2 regions of the Neobacillus sp. Fa239 genome follow, and region 2 is predicted to be linked to the other one. Evidence: riboswitches for the same ligand, from Rfam matches in the RefSeq annotation. Region 2 holds a riboswitch; the other holds the start of a gene.

Region 1 (7,535 bases), 1.0 Mb from region 2:
GTCTATCAACGGTATCCAACACTTCCATTCTTTTTACAAGTTGGTAATGATGATATCTCTACGGATAATAATCAGGAATTAATTAGCAGGTTGTTAAATAAATATGAATGGCTGATTGATAAGGTTATGGCAGACCAAGAACTGAAGGATGTTAAAGTCCTTCCACAATTACACACTTATATTTGGGGAAATAAAAGAGGTGTTTAAATCTCTTTTCTACGGAATCGCTTATCTAAATTTGGATAGGCGTATTTTTGTGAAAAAATTCATAAAACTATTCTTTAGTGACGACACTATGAATGAAGATTCCATAGTCAAAATCGAGGTGTTTTATGAAAAAGAGTATCCTGTTTCTATTCATTATTTTAATATTGGTCCTTCCTTCACAAGTTTCTGCTGAGAGGAAAATTCCAATCTTAATCTATCATTCAATCGACCAATTTAAAGGCTACGGCCAAAAGGAACTTTATGTTACACCTGAAAATTTTGAAAAGCAAATGGCTTTTTTACGTGATCATGGCTTTACATTATTAACGTTCGATCGCTGGGAGGATAGGAATAAAGTAAATAAACCGATTTTTATTACATTTGATGATGGATATAAGAACAATCTAACAGCCTATTTTATCCTAAAAAGGCTGAAGACTGATCATTTCAACCCTTCCGCGACATTTTTTATTATTTCTGATTTTACGACACGGTCAAATCGATTATCAAAAGCAGATTTAAAAATGCTGGCAGATTCAGGCATGATTTCCATCCAGTCTCATACGGCAACGCATCCAGATTTGACGGGGATAGAAAACCTTGAATATGAATTGAAAGCGTCAAAAGAAAAAATACAATCCATCACAGGAAAACCAGTAATCGCATTGGCTTATCCATATGGAGCTTATAATGATCATGTAATAGATGCAACAAAAAAATATTATCTTTTTGGGCTTTCAACCATACCTAAAATGTTTGAGGAAAGAGGAATGAAAAATGAGAACTATTTGCTACCGCGGATTTATATCAAAAATTCTTCCACACTTGAAGATTTTGCAGAGGCTGTGGGAATTAGAAGAAATGTACCGATGACTCGCATGAAATAAAGCAGGAACCAAAAAACAATAAGTAAAAATGTAACGTTTGGCAGTTGAACGAGCTTAGCTTCATAGCCAAGAACTCACCACAATGTTAATTCCTAACCAGAGAATGATAAGCTCGGACAACTTCATAACTCAATACTATCTTAAACGATTTTATTTAAAAACAAATGAAAAAAATGTTAATGATTTGTTAAAGTTTTTGTAGATAAAAACTCCTCCGTTCGCCAAATAATGATATTACTTTGTAACCTATCCGAAACTTTTATGTAAAAAAACATCGATATAATAAAAGAAATGACGATTAGGGCAGGTGGCTTCATGGAAGAGACAATGGTTAAATCATATTTGCAAAAATCTCTGGACGAGTGGAAGGACGATATTTCCCAATTCCTTGATGAAATCGATAAAGAATATGAGCAAGTTTCACAAGATTTAAAGGTTTATTCCTATAAATATAACATCACGAAACAAGTAATCCAATCAACTGTAAACGAAGAAATCATCGAAAATATTCGTCTACGGTATCATAAACCTTTTGAAGAAAGCTATAATCAACTCAAGGAAACAATCCGTGAGTTAGAAGAAAAACGAAAAGTTTTTCAAATGTTCATCCAAAAAATTGATGAAGTGGTCAGAAAAGAAACAGCAAAAGTACAACTTACATAGTAAAAAGTAAATATAGTTACGATTTGAGCATTTCCTTTATTGGAATGCTTTTTTTTGGTTAATACAGTGGAACCAGCTTCTCCATGCCATGCATATATTGATAAACAGAGGAATGATTGAAGAGGTGAAACCAATGATCACCGCCATAATTGGCAGCAAAACGTATACATTATCTGAAAATCTCGAGGAATATTTTCAGAAATTTCGTGCACAAGTAATTGGGATGAACCATTACTTTGATTCACCTTATGGAAAAAAAAGAATCATATATGCAGACTGGACCGCTAGCGGGCGGCTTTATAGGCCAATAGAACAGAAAATATCCGAGGTATTTGGTCCATATATGGCCAATACCCATACAGAATCAAATATCACCAGTTTAATGATGACAGGAATATATAAACAGTCGAAAATGATTATCAAACAACATGTTCACGCCGATCATCATGATGTCGTAATTCTTGATGGTTTTGGGATGACGTCTGTCATTAATAAATTTCAAAGAATATTGGGAATCAAAATCCCTGAAAAGTTTAAGGGCCATTTAAACATTCCAGAGAAAGATAGGCCGGTCGTTTTTCTCACTCATATGGAGCACCATTCCAACCAAACTTCCTGGCTGGAGACGATTTCTGATGTAGTCATTATGTCTCCAGATGAAAATGGATTGGTTGATTGCAGGCAGCTTGAGGAGCTGCTCATAAAATATAAAGATCGTCGAATTAAAATCGGTTCATTTTCAGCCTGCTCCAATGTAACGGGGATTCAAACACCCTATCACCAATTGGCCAAAATAATGCATCTGCATGGGGGACTCTGTTTTGTGGACTTTGCGGCATCTGCTCCATATGTCCAAATGGATATGCATCCGGAAGATCCTTTGGAAAAATTAGATGCGATCTTTTTTTCACCGCACAAGTTTTTAGGCGGACCAGGTTCTAGTGGTGTCTTAGTGTTCGACAGCCGTCTATATATAAACCAAGTACCTGACCATCCAGGTGGAGGTACGGTAACATGGACTAATCCCTGGGGAGAACATCACTATTATCCCGACATTGAGATTAGAGAGGATGGTGGAACACCGGGTATTCTCCAAGCAATCCGCACTGCACTCGTCTTAAATTTAAAAGATCAAATGGGAGTCAAAAATATAATAGCAAGGGAAAAAGAATTATTATCTATCTTATTGAAAGAAATGAAAGAAATTTCGGGTGTTCACATATTAGAAGGGCAAATTGAGGATCGAATCGGGATTGTTTCCTTTTACATTGAAAATATTCACCATAATTTAGTTGTCCGGTTGTTAAATGATCGGTTCGGCTTTCAAGTTAGAGGGGGATGTTCCTGTGCAGGTACCTATGGTCATTATTTATATGATATCGACCCGACTGCATCCAAACTGATAACCGATAAAATTGATCAAGGTGATTTGTCGGAAAAACCTGGTTGGATAAGGGTTTCCCTTCATCCTGTTATGACGAATGAAGAAATCATTAAATTTGTGCAAGCGATTAAGGAGATTACAAGTTATATTGATGTTTGGGGTAAGGATTATATTTATGATTCCTCAAGTAATGATTATTTTTACGTCCATCATGAAAGAGAAGACATGTCCCTGCTTTTTCGATTTAAATAATATAAAAAGAGGCATACCGATGCCTCTTTTATGATATGACCTAAAATGTCAACGGCTGATATGTTGGGGCATATGCTAATCAAATAAAGGAGGGGGTAACATGATTCACACTGTAAAACCCGGTGAAACCCTTGGAAGCATTTCAGCAGATTATCGAGTCAGCCTTCATCAGCTTTATGCAGCAAATCCGGGGATTGGCCATTTAATGGTGGGCCAAAGGATTCAAATTCCCGGTTTGCCAAACCCCAATTCTATCCCTTATTCTATCCAAATATCGATTGGGAAGCGAAGGCTTGCCTTATTCCAAAATGGTAAATTAGCCAGAGTTTATCCAATTGCGGTAGGTAAAATGTTGACCAATACACCAGCTGGTGAATTTGTCATTGTCAATCGTGAATTGAATCCAGGTGGCCCATTTGGAGTCATGTGGCTGTCTTTATCGAAACAGGGCTACGGTATACATGGTACCAATGATCCAAGTTCGATTGGGAAAGCAGTCTCGCATGGTTGTGTAAGAATGTATAACCGGGATGTTCTTCAGCTTGCAGAGCTCGTTCCTAATGGAACGAGAGTTGTCATTCAGCAATAATTGATAAGTATTAATTGACAATATCAAATATTTGTACTATTATCACATTAAATAATTAATTATTTCGAAAAACTAATAATTTAATAATTCTTCTTATAAAGAGAGGTGGAGGGACTGGCCCTTTGAAGCCTCGGCAGCAGGTTCTTAAGAATACTGTGCCAAATCCATCAAACATTTATGTTTGAAAGATAGGAAGAGAGAAAAAGGCTCTCTTCTAGTTATGAAGTGAGTTTTTTTATTTAGCAAAAAACCAACTTTATTGGTTGGAAAAGTAGAGATTAGAAGAGGAGAGAGAAACCATGAAATTTGGATTTTGGCTACCGATTTTTGGAGGATGGTTAAGAAATGTTGAGGATGAAAAGATGCCGCCAACATTTGATTACGCCAAAACGGTGATCCAATCGGCAGAAAAATGGGGTTATTCCACCACATTAATAGCGGAATTATATTTGAATGATATAAAAGGACCTGAGTCGGATTCACTTGAAGCATGGTCGACAGCGGCTGCTCTTGCGGCTGTTACAGAAAAAATCGAAATCATGACAGCAGTTAGACCTGGATTCCATAATCCGGCAGTTACAGCGAAAATGGCGGCTAATATTGATCAAATCAGCAAGGGAAGATTCACGTTAAATGTTGTTTCTGCCTGGTGGGAAGAAGAAGCCCGTCAGTACGGCGGAATCTTTACTGAGCATGATGAACGATATGACCGCACGAAAGAATTTATAGATGTATTAAAGGGCTTTTGGACAGAAGAAACGTTTTCATATGATGGTAAATTTTATCAAATTAAGGATGCAAAACTTTCACCAAAACCTATTCAACGTCCTAATCCAATCTTGTATGCTGGAGGAGAAAGCCCAAAAGGAAAGCAGACCATTGTTGAGAAGTGTGATGCCTATGTGATGCACGGTGGAACAGTTGCAGAAATTGAGAAAAAAATCAGTGAAATGAAATCGTTACGGGAACAAACTGGGAATCCTGAACTGAACTCTTTTGGGATGGCGGCATATGTCATTTGCCGGGAAACGGAAGAGGAAGCAATTGCGGAATTGGCAAGAATCACTGATGTAAAAGAATCAAGTGGCTATGCTGGTTTTAAAGATTTTACAAGCAAATCGCAGCTTGAGCAGAAAATTCAGCTTCAGGATTATTCTGTTTCTAATCGCGGATTACGCCCAAATTTGGTGGGTACGCCTTCACAAATTGCTGAACGAATTTTACAATATGAACAAGCAGGTCTTGACCTATTACTTCTTCAATTTTCACCGCAGCTTGAAGAAATGGAACAGTTTAGCAAGCTGGTAATGCCGCTGGTAGAGGAAAAACGAAAGCAGCTAGCCTAGATTTTCAGAATGAGAGGGGATTTTAAATTGAGTAAAGTTTATATTATCCATGAGAATGAGGAATGGACCGTACACCTCACAAAACGTTTAGAAGAACTGGAAGTACCTTATGAAGAATGGCATTTAGATAGCGGCAGACTAGATTTATCAAAAGAGCCGCCTGAAGGTGTTTTTTATAGCCGAATGAGTGCATCATCGCATACGAGGAACCATCGATTTGCGCCAGAGTTTACCGCACAGGTTCTAGCCTGGCTTGAAGCCCATGGGCGCAAGGTGTTTAACGGCTCACGAGCACTCCAGCTTGAGGTTAGTAAGGTACTGCAATATTTAGAATTAAATAAACATGGTATTGTAACACCGCGTACAATCGCTGCCGCAGGCATTGGGCAAATTCTTGAAGCTTCAGGAGAGTTTATCGGGGCACCGTTTATCACCAAGCACAACCGTGCCGGAAAAGGGCTTGGCGTTCAATTGTTCCAAACTGTTGAGTCGCTAAGGGCATATGTTGAAGGACCTGAATTCGAAGAGCCGGTCGATGGAATAACATTGATTCAAGAATACATTCAATCACCTGAAAGCTATATAACCCGCTGTGAGTTTGTTGGAGGGAAGTTTGTTTATGCAGTGAAGGTTGATACCTCGGAAGGGTTCCAATTATGTCCTGCCGATGCTTGCCAAATTGGTGATTTATTTTGCCCAGTTGGGGAGCAGGTGGAGGAAAAGCCGAAATTCCAAATTATTGATGGTTTTTCAGATCCGATTATTGAAAAATATGAGCAGGTGCTGGCAGCTAATCATGTACAGGTGGCCGGTATCGAATTTATCCGTAATGAAGCTGGTGAGATATTCACCTATGATATAAACACAAATACGAATTATAATTCAGATGCGGAAGCAAAAGCCGGGAAATATGGAATGCTCGAATTAGCAATATTCTTAAAAAATGAGTTACATAAATTGAATTCTTAACTAGTTTTATAAAAATCATTAAAGAGAAGCTCCCCAAAATTGGAGAGCTTCTTTTTACAGAACACGAAAATTCCATTCTTTTGAGAGATGCTTTAAGAGCATGACTCCGGCGGAGCTATTACCGTGTTTATCAATCGCCGGTCCATATAATCCGATACCCCAGCTTGGTGACCTCAGTTCTTGCCCTTTTGCATTAGGTGGGATAGCTGCCATAATTCCTCCGGAAACACCACTTTTTGCAGGGATACCAACAAATGCAGCGAATCGGCCTGAATAATCGTACATACCACAGGTGTACATTAATGTTTTTGTTAAACTGGCTACTTCTTGAGAAAAAATCGAATCTTTTGAATAAGGGTGGATGCCGTCCATCGCTAAAATCAGTCCGATCTGTGCTAATTCTGAAATGTTCAGCTCAATGGAACAAAGTTTTAAATAAACCTCGATAGCTTCTTCAACATCACCAAGCAGGTATCCCGTTTCCTTCAGCCAGTACGCAAGTGAGCGATTCCTGTTCGCTGTTTTCCACTCAGACCAAAAAACATCGTCATTAATCACAGGCTTTCGACCAATCATTTTTTCAATAAATAAAAGGAGGGAATTGATTTTTTCAGCAGGCGTTTCACCCGGAAGAAGGGAAGCAACCGTTATCGCCCCGGCATTTATCATTGGATTAAAAGGTCTGCCAGGGTGGCTTAATTCCAACCGAAAGATGGAATTAAAGGCATCACCTGTCGGCTCGACATCTACATAATTCATGATAGGTGGAATGCCTCTGGCCGTGCAGGCATAGATAAAGCTGATTACTTTGGAGATACTTTGCATGGTAAAACTTATTTCAGTGTCACCTGAGATCAGCAATGTTCCATCGGATGAAAGTAAACAAATTCCTAAATGATCTGGATTCGCTTTTTTTAAGGCAGGAATATAGCTCGCTGTCGCTCCATTTTTCGTAAAGCTTTTGTATTGTAACACCCATTCATCAAGCTCTTGCTGCATTGTTTGGATTGGATTTTTAATGTTTTCAGGTTTAAGTTTCACCATTTGTTTCGTGTCCTTTCTAGACGCTATCATATATAGTTTTTATCAATAAACAAGAAAATAACAATTTAATCTTAATTCATGAAGGTTAAGAAGAAAAGTTGAATAGATGTAGAAAAAACGAGAAATATCACGATGAAAATAAATTGTATATATAGCCGTCCTTTATTACAATCAAATTAAATAAAACGTTCAAG
Region 2 (7,535 bases):
GGGTAAAGGTTGAAGGGGAAAAAGTACGTGTTGGGATTACTCATTTTGCACAGCACGAACTAGGAGATATCGTATTCGTTGAACTTCCTGAAGTGGGCGATGAAGTAACTGCTGATGAAGCATTTGGCAGCGTGGAATCCGTTAAAACAGTTTCTGAACTTTATGCACCTGTAAGTGGTAAGGTGGTTGAAATAAACGAAGATTTAAGTGACAACCCTGAATTTGTTAACGAATCTCCATATGAGAAAGCATGGATGATTGTTATTGAATTATCTAATAACAGCGAATTAGATAAGTTAATGTCTGCTGAACAATATGAAGAAATGATTAATGAAGATTAATCAATGGACGGGAAGCGCCTTTTTAGAAGGTGCTTTTCTTTTTTTTACCATTATTTCAATCAAAAGATAAGGGTAAGCTAAAATAATTAATTATTTTTGGACGAACATTCATAAATGGGATACACACGTTATATGTATAAGTAGAATATGTTAACATTAAACCAACAACTCCATTATAAGGTGATTAATTATGAGTGACTCGTATGTTGACAAGGTTCTAATTGTGGAAGGAAAATCAGACAAAAAAAAGGTAAAAAGTATTGTGAAGGAACCGGTTGAAATTATTTGTACAAATGGAACGATCAGTATAACCAAATTAGATGAACTGATTGATTTTCTTGAAGACAAAGATGTTTATATTCTGGTGGATGCCGATGAAGCAGGTGAAAAGCTGCGCAAACAATTTAAAAGGGAATTTCCTCATGCGGAACATATCTATATTGACCGGATGTATCGTGAAGTAGCCACCGCCCCTGAACATCATCTTGCCACTGTATTGCTTGGGGCAAATATTGACGTTCATACCCAGTATTTAGAGAATTGCTGAGCGAATTGTTATGAAGGAATGGAACAGAGAAGAATACTCTTCATTCATGGAAAATCAATCATCCGGCCTTGTTTACTTTTATACGCCATTATGCGGTACCTGTCAGGTTGCTTCGAGAATGCTTCAAATTATTGAGGAAATGGTCCAAGTCCCAATGGGGAAAATGAATATCAATTTCTACCCAGAGCTCGCCAAGGCACACGCGGTTGAAAGTGTTCCGTGCCTATTGTTCATTCAAAATGGAATGGTGGCAGAGGTATTGTATGCTTTCCATTCAGTTCCTTACTTACTAGAAAAAATAAAATATTATTTTAACTAAAAAAACAGATGCGAAACATCTGTTTTTTTTGTCGAGCGATTATTAAAGGAATTCCTGGTGTTATACGGAATATAGATAGTATTGCCTATAGACCGGAGTGATGAGAAATGATTGATTCTATTCGTTGTTTTCTTCTTAAAACAAAAGAACATCGACATGTCCTTCAATTAATAAAAGAAACGGATTCTATCATGATTAGCTTCATCTCAAACAACGAAAGCATCACATTGTCCTTAAAAAATGGCGAAATCACATTGCTTCACGATTCAGAGGAAATGTTCAATAGATATGAAATTTATGGTGATTTCTCAGCCATTGAGCAGCTCCTTACCGGCAAGGAACGATTAAGAAACTTGGTCAAAAGAGAGAAATTGTCGATAGTGGCACCGTTTAGAAGGATCCTCATGCTGGAGTCGCTTTTTTATTTAACAAAAGGGACCGACGTTGCTTCAGCCTAAAAAATACCAGAATAATTTTTCAGAAAATGAGAAAATTCCGTTGACACTCATTTTTTTCCGTGGTACGATTGCTTTCGTGATAAAAAATTGCTTAAGTCATTTAACGTGTTAATTGAATATAGTTGTTGAAAAGCTCTTATCAAGAGAGGTGGAGGGATGTGCCCGATGAAGCCCGGCAACCGTCAATGTTTATTGAAATGGTGCCAATTCACACAAAGCATTTGCTTTGGGAGATGGGAGAAAGGTTCTATTTATAATGCCTTTCTGCCTGTGCAGAAAGGCATTTTTATTTTTCTAAAATAGAATGTTTTAATAAAAATTTCAAACCCTATATTTAAGGAACACTGTGTAAATGGATTTGACGGATAAAAGAAGGTGATTCAATGATTTCGATTAAAAATGTCCGAAAGGTTTTTCCATCGAAGCAGGGGCAGTTAAAAGCAGTAGATGATGTCAACCTGGAAATAAACGAAGGAGAAATTTTCGGTGTAATTGGCTACAGCGGAGCTGGGAAAAGTACGTTAATTCGTATGCTGAATGGTCTGGAACTTCCTTCTGAGGGATCTATTACCGTGGCTGGCCGAGTTATTTCACAAATCAAAGGCAGTGATCTTAGGAAAGCTCGCCAAGAAATCAGCATGATTTTCCAACATTTTAATCTGCTATGGTCAAGGACAGTGAGTGAAAATATTGCTTTCCCATTAGAAATAGCGGGTGTCAAAGGACCGGAAAGAGCTAAAAGAGTAAATGAACTGATTAAACTAGTTGGTTTAGAGGGAAGAGAAAATGCTTATCCATCGCAGCTAAGTGGCGGACAAAAGCAAAGAGTCGGCATAGCAAGAGCGCTGGCGAATAGCCCGAAGGTGTTACTATGCGATGAAGCAACCTCAGCACTAGATCCGCAAACGACAGATTCAATTTTGGATTTGCTCGTTGATATTAATAAAAGATTAGGTTTAACGATTGTGTTAATCACCCATGAAATGCATGTTATCCGTAAAATCTGCCATCGGGTCGCAGTCATGGAAAACGGGAAAATTGTTGAGCTTGGTCACGTGCTGGACGTATTTAAGAACCCAAAAGCTCCAATAACCAAAAGATTTGTTCAGCAGGTTACTGAGCCCGAAGAAACGAAAGAAACAGCCGAGCATCTTCTTGAGAGGTATCATTCGGGTCAAATCGTTCAGTTGACCTTTATCGGGGAGGCGACCGAACAGCCGGTGATCACTAATCTAATCCGAGCGAATGATGTGACGGTTAATATCCTGCAAGGGAAAATATCGCAAACCCAAAGTGGTTCATATGGTACCCTGTTCATTCATCTCGATGGCAGACGGGAAGCAGTCGATAAAGCCATTGACTTTATTCGCACGCAGAATGTTGGCGTGGAGGTGGTAACAAATGAACAGTAATTATTTTCCGAATGTCGATTGGCAGGCAATGTGGGAGGCAACAGTCCAAACGCTTTATATGACTGCGGTTTCGGTACTGGCAACCTTTATTTTAGGAATCTTGCTTGGGTTAATTCTATTCCTGACATCTTCAGGGAATATGTGGCAAAATAAGCCGATTAACGTGGTCATTAGTGCAATAGTGAATGTCTTTCGGTCCATCCCGTTCATTATCTTAATTGTCTTATTAATTCCTTTTACAAACCTATTATTTAAGACAATGATTGGTGAAACCGCAGCATTACCAGCACTGATTATTGGGGCAGCTCCGTTCTATGCCAGAATGGTTGAAATCGGTCTTAGAGAAATTGATAAAGGCGTTATTGAAGCGGCAAAGTCAATGGGTGCCACAACGGGCACAATCATTTGGAAAGTGCTGTTGCCGGAATCGATGCCGGCGCTTGTTTCAGGTATTACCGTTACCGCCATTGCTCTTGTCAGCTATACAGCCATGGCCGGAGTCATTGGTGCAGGAGGTCTTGGGAATCTTGCCTACCTGCAAGGTTTTGAACAAAACCAAAATGATGTCACTTTTGTGGCAACGATTATTATTTTGATTATCGTGTTTGTGATTCAGTTTATTGGTGATGCATTTACAAAAAAATTAGATAAAAGATAAAAGGTGAGGTCAACATGAAAAAATGGATTAGTTTAGTATTAGCGTTATCATTAGCCCTTGTATTAGCAGCATGCGGAACATCCAGCAACAATTCTTCAAGCAGCAGCGATAAAGGGTTAACAAAATTAGTGGTAGGAGCTTCAAGTGTTCCCCATGCTGAAATTTTACGTCAAGCACAACCTATTTTGAAAAAAGATGGAATTGACTTAGTCATTAAAACATTTCAGGATTATATTTTACCGAACAAAGCATTGCAGTCAAAGCAGCTTGATGCAAACTACTTCCAACACATTCCTTATTTAAATGCCCAAAATAAGCAATTTGGTTATGGCTTTGTTAATGCTGGCGGGATTCACATTGAACCGATTGGTGTTTACTCGAAAAAATATAAAAAATTAAGTGATCTTCCTGATGGCGCACATCTAATCATGAGCAACTCAGTTGCCGATCATGGCCGTCTGCTATCTTTACTTGAAGCACAAGGCTTAATTAAATTAAAACCAGGTATTGATAAAACAACTGCAACGATCAAAGATGTGGTATCCAATCCAAAACATTTAATTTTTGATGCAAAATATGAAGCAGCCTTATTGCCAAAAATTTATCAAAATGGTGAAGGCGATGCCGTATTAATTAACTCCAACTATGCGATTGGCGCAGGATTAAATCCGCTTAAGGATTCCATTGCGATTGAAGGTAAAAACTCGCCATATGTAAATATCATTGCGGTACGTAAGGGTGACGAAAACAAACCGGCTATCAAAAAACTGGTAGAGGTTCTTCATTCTAAAACGATTCAAGACTTTATTCTTAAAAAATACAAAGGGGCCGTTGTCCCAGTATCACAATAATATATATAAGAAGAAATACAGAAAAGTCGGTGATTGATTCACTGGCTTTTCTTATTTGGCCATAGGACTATATACATGAAATAATTTACAACGGTAAAAATAGATAAGTATTAAACCTGAAATTGAGATAGCAAATTATAAAAAAATAGGGTATGATTTTATCCGAGTGTGTTTGTCTGCATTAATATAAACCCCTCAGAAATGCTGCCTAATTTGGCAAATTTCACATTGTTTGGAAATTCATTCTCAATTAGTAGCCGATCAGTGAAAATGATTTCTTGTTATTACTGTTTAGGAGTTGCTAACACATTTCATTTGTTATAAGATTGTAATGAGAATAGAATGAGAATAGAATTCTAGACCCAATGGTTAACTTGATACAAAACTTTCTTTGCGGAGGTATAAATATGGCTGGATCAACTTTACAGATCAAAGATCTACATGTAGCAATTGATGGGAAAGAAATTTTAAAAGGTGTAAACCTTGAAATAAAAGGTGGAGAATTCCACGCAATCATGGGACCGAATGGTACTGGTAAATCTACTTTATCATCTGCGATCATGGGTCATCCTAAATATGAAGTAACAAGCGGTAACATTTTATTAGACGGACAGAATGTCTTGGAAATGGAAGTAGATGAGCGTGCGCGTGCAGGCCTGTTCCTTGCGATGCAGTATCCAAGCGAAATTAACGGCGTAACCAATGCCGACTTTTTACGTTCGGCTATCAACAGCCGCCTTGGTGAAGGAAATGAAATTTCATTAATGAAATTTATCCGTAAAATGGATAAACAAATGGAATTCCTGGAGATGGACCTGGATATGGCACAGCGTTATTTGAACGAAGGGTTCTCCGGCGGTGAGAAAAAGCGTAACGAAATCTTACAATTAATGATGCTTCAGCCAAAAATTGCCATCCTGGATGAAATTGACTCCGGTCTTGACATTGATGCCTTAAAAATAGTTTCCAAAGGGATTAATGAAATGCGCGGAGAAGACTTTGGCTGCTTAGTGATTACCCACTATCAACGACTATTAAATTATATCACTCCTGACTATGTGCATGTTATGATGCAGGGCCGAATCGTTAAATCAGGCGGACCAGAGCTTGCACAACGCTTAGAAGCAGAAGGATATGACTGGATCAAAAAAGAGCTTGGAATTGAAGATGAAACAGTTGGGCAAGAAGCGTAAGTAAGTGTTAGGAGGATTACAATGACAACAGAAACGAAATTACCTTTTGATCAGGATTTTGTTCGTTCTTTTTCAAAACAAGCAGGCGAACCTGCTTGGATGGAAGAGCTCCGTTTAAAGGCATTGGCTGATTTTAATAATCTTCCAATGCCAAGGCCGGATAAAACAAAAATCGATAAATGGAACTTTACCCAATTAAGTTCACATACCGTAAAAAGTGAACCATTCACTTCATTAAGTGAATTACCGGAAGAAGTAAAAGCACTCGTTGCGGAAAATAAAAACTTATACATTCAACGCAATCATACACCAGCCTTTTTATCATTATCCGAAGATCTAAAAAGTAAAGGTGTCATTTTTACCGATCTTCTAACAGCGGCAAAAGAACACGGGGATGTGTTGAAAAAATACTACATGACTCAAGCGGTGAATGCCGATGAGCATCGTCTGACTGCACTTCATGCAGCGCTTGTCAATGGCGGCGTATTCTTATATATTCCAAAAAATGTTGAAGTTACTGAACCGATTCAAGCTGTATATTTACATGATAATGCTGAGGTAAATCTTTTTAATCATGTACTTGTTGTTGCAGAAGATAACAGTTCAGTCACATATGTAGAAAACTATATTTCAACAATGGAATCAGCAAATGGAATTTTTAATATAGTAGCGGAAGTGGTTGCGAATACAAATGCCCAAGTGAAATACGGTGCCGTTGATTATCTTGCAAAAGGAATCACTACTTATGTAAACCGCCGTGGTGTAGCCAGCCGGGATGCTCGGATTGAATGGGCTCTTGGGTTAATGAATGAAGGAAATACAATTTCCGAGAACACAACGAATCTTATTGGAGACGGTTCTTTTGGTGATACAAAAACAGTTGTGGTTGGACGTGGTGAACAAACACAAAACTTCACAACAAAAGTAGTTCATTTTGGTAAACACACAGAGGGCTATATCTTAAAACATGGTGTAATGAAAGATAGTGCCACATCGATCTTTAATGGCATTGGCAAAATTGAGCATGGCGCATCGAAATCGAATGCTGAACAAGAATCCCGTGTTCTTATGCTTAGTGAAAAAGCACGCGGTGATGCCAACCCTATTCTTTTAATTGATGAAGATGATGTAACAGCAGGACACGCCGCTTCAGTAGGCCGTGTTGATAAAGTTCAGCTTTATTACTTAATGAGCCGTGGAATTCCAAAAGCGGAAGCCGAGCGCTTAATCATTCATGGATTCCTTGCACCAGTTGTCAATCAGCTTCCAATTGAAGGCGTTAAAAAGCAATTAACTGAAGTGATTGAAAGGAAAGTGCGATAATGAATATCCAGGATATTCGCAACCAGTTTCCAATCCTAAACCAAGAAGTTAATGGTAAACCATTAGTATACCTGGATAGTTCTGCGACATCCCAAAAGCCTGTTAAAGTCATCGAGACAATTGAAAAATATTACCGTGAAATCAATTCCAATGTTCATCGCGGTGTGCATACATTAGGAACAAGAGCGACAGATGCATATGAAGGGGCAAGGGAAAAAGTTCGTAAATTTATTAATGCCAAGTCCACTCAAGAGGTTATTTTTACAAGAGGAACGACGACTTCGCTTAATACAGTCGCAGCCAGTTATGCGGCCGCGAATTTAAAAGAAGGCGATGAAATCGTCATTACCTATATGGAGCACCATAGCAATATTATTCCATGGCAGCAGGTTGCCAGAAGAACAGGTGCCCAGTTAAAATATATTGACCTTCA

What was found. A riboswitch is a leader RNA that binds a small molecule or an ion and turns the genes downstream of it on or off. The one in region 2 is predicted to bind S-adenosylmethionine.
Region 1: it holds a riboswitch for S-adenosylmethionine, as region 2 does, so the genes downstream of both, ACZ5XR_RS17770 (LLM class flavin-dependent oxidoreductase) here and ACZ5XR_RS23080 (methionine ABC transporter ATP-binding protein) in region 2, are expected to answer to the same signal.

What each region holds. Positions count from the first base shown of each region.
Region 1 covers NZ_AP041611.1:3,640,926-3,648,460, reverse strand. The annotation lists gene queE (7-carboxy-7-deazaguanine synthase QueE) at 1-207, shown strand, start outside; gene ACZ5XR_RS17790 (polysaccharide deacetylase family protein) at 333-1,094, shown strand; gene ACZ5XR_RS17785 (hypothetical protein) at 1,410-1,757, shown strand; gene ACZ5XR_RS17780 (aminotransferase class V-fold PLP-dependent enzyme) at 1,891-3,393, shown strand; gene ACZ5XR_RS17775 (L,D-transpeptidase family protein) at 3,494-3,982, shown strand; SAM riboswitch class I at 4,073-4,177, shown strand; gene ACZ5XR_RS17770 (LLM class flavin-dependent oxidoreductase) at 4,282-5,328, shown strand; gene ACZ5XR_RS17765 (ATP-grasp domain-containing protein) at 5,356-6,297, shown strand; gene ACZ5XR_RS17760 (glutaminase) at 6,352-7,341, opposite strand.
Region 2 covers NZ_AP041611.1:4,636,681-4,644,215, reverse strand. The annotation lists gene gcvH (glycine cleavage system protein GcvH) at 1-341, shown strand, start outside; gene ACZ5XR_RS23095 (toprim domain-containing protein) at 532-888, shown strand; gene ACZ5XR_RS23090 (thioredoxin family protein) at 899-1,207, shown strand; gene ACZ5XR_RS23085 (hypothetical protein) at 1,315-1,665, shown strand; SAM riboswitch class I at 1,799-1,905, shown strand; gene ACZ5XR_RS23080 (methionine ABC transporter ATP-binding protein) at 2,049-3,077, shown strand; gene ACZ5XR_RS23075 (methionine ABC transporter permease) at 3,067-3,735, shown strand; gene ACZ5XR_RS23070 (MetQ/NlpA family ABC transporter substrate-binding protein) at 3,750-4,586, shown strand; gene sufC (Fe-S cluster assembly ATPase SufC) at 4,994-5,779, shown strand; gene sufD (Fe-S cluster assembly protein SufD) at 5,801-7,102, shown strand; gene ACZ5XR_RS23055 (cysteine desulfurase) at 7,102-7,535, shown strand, end outside.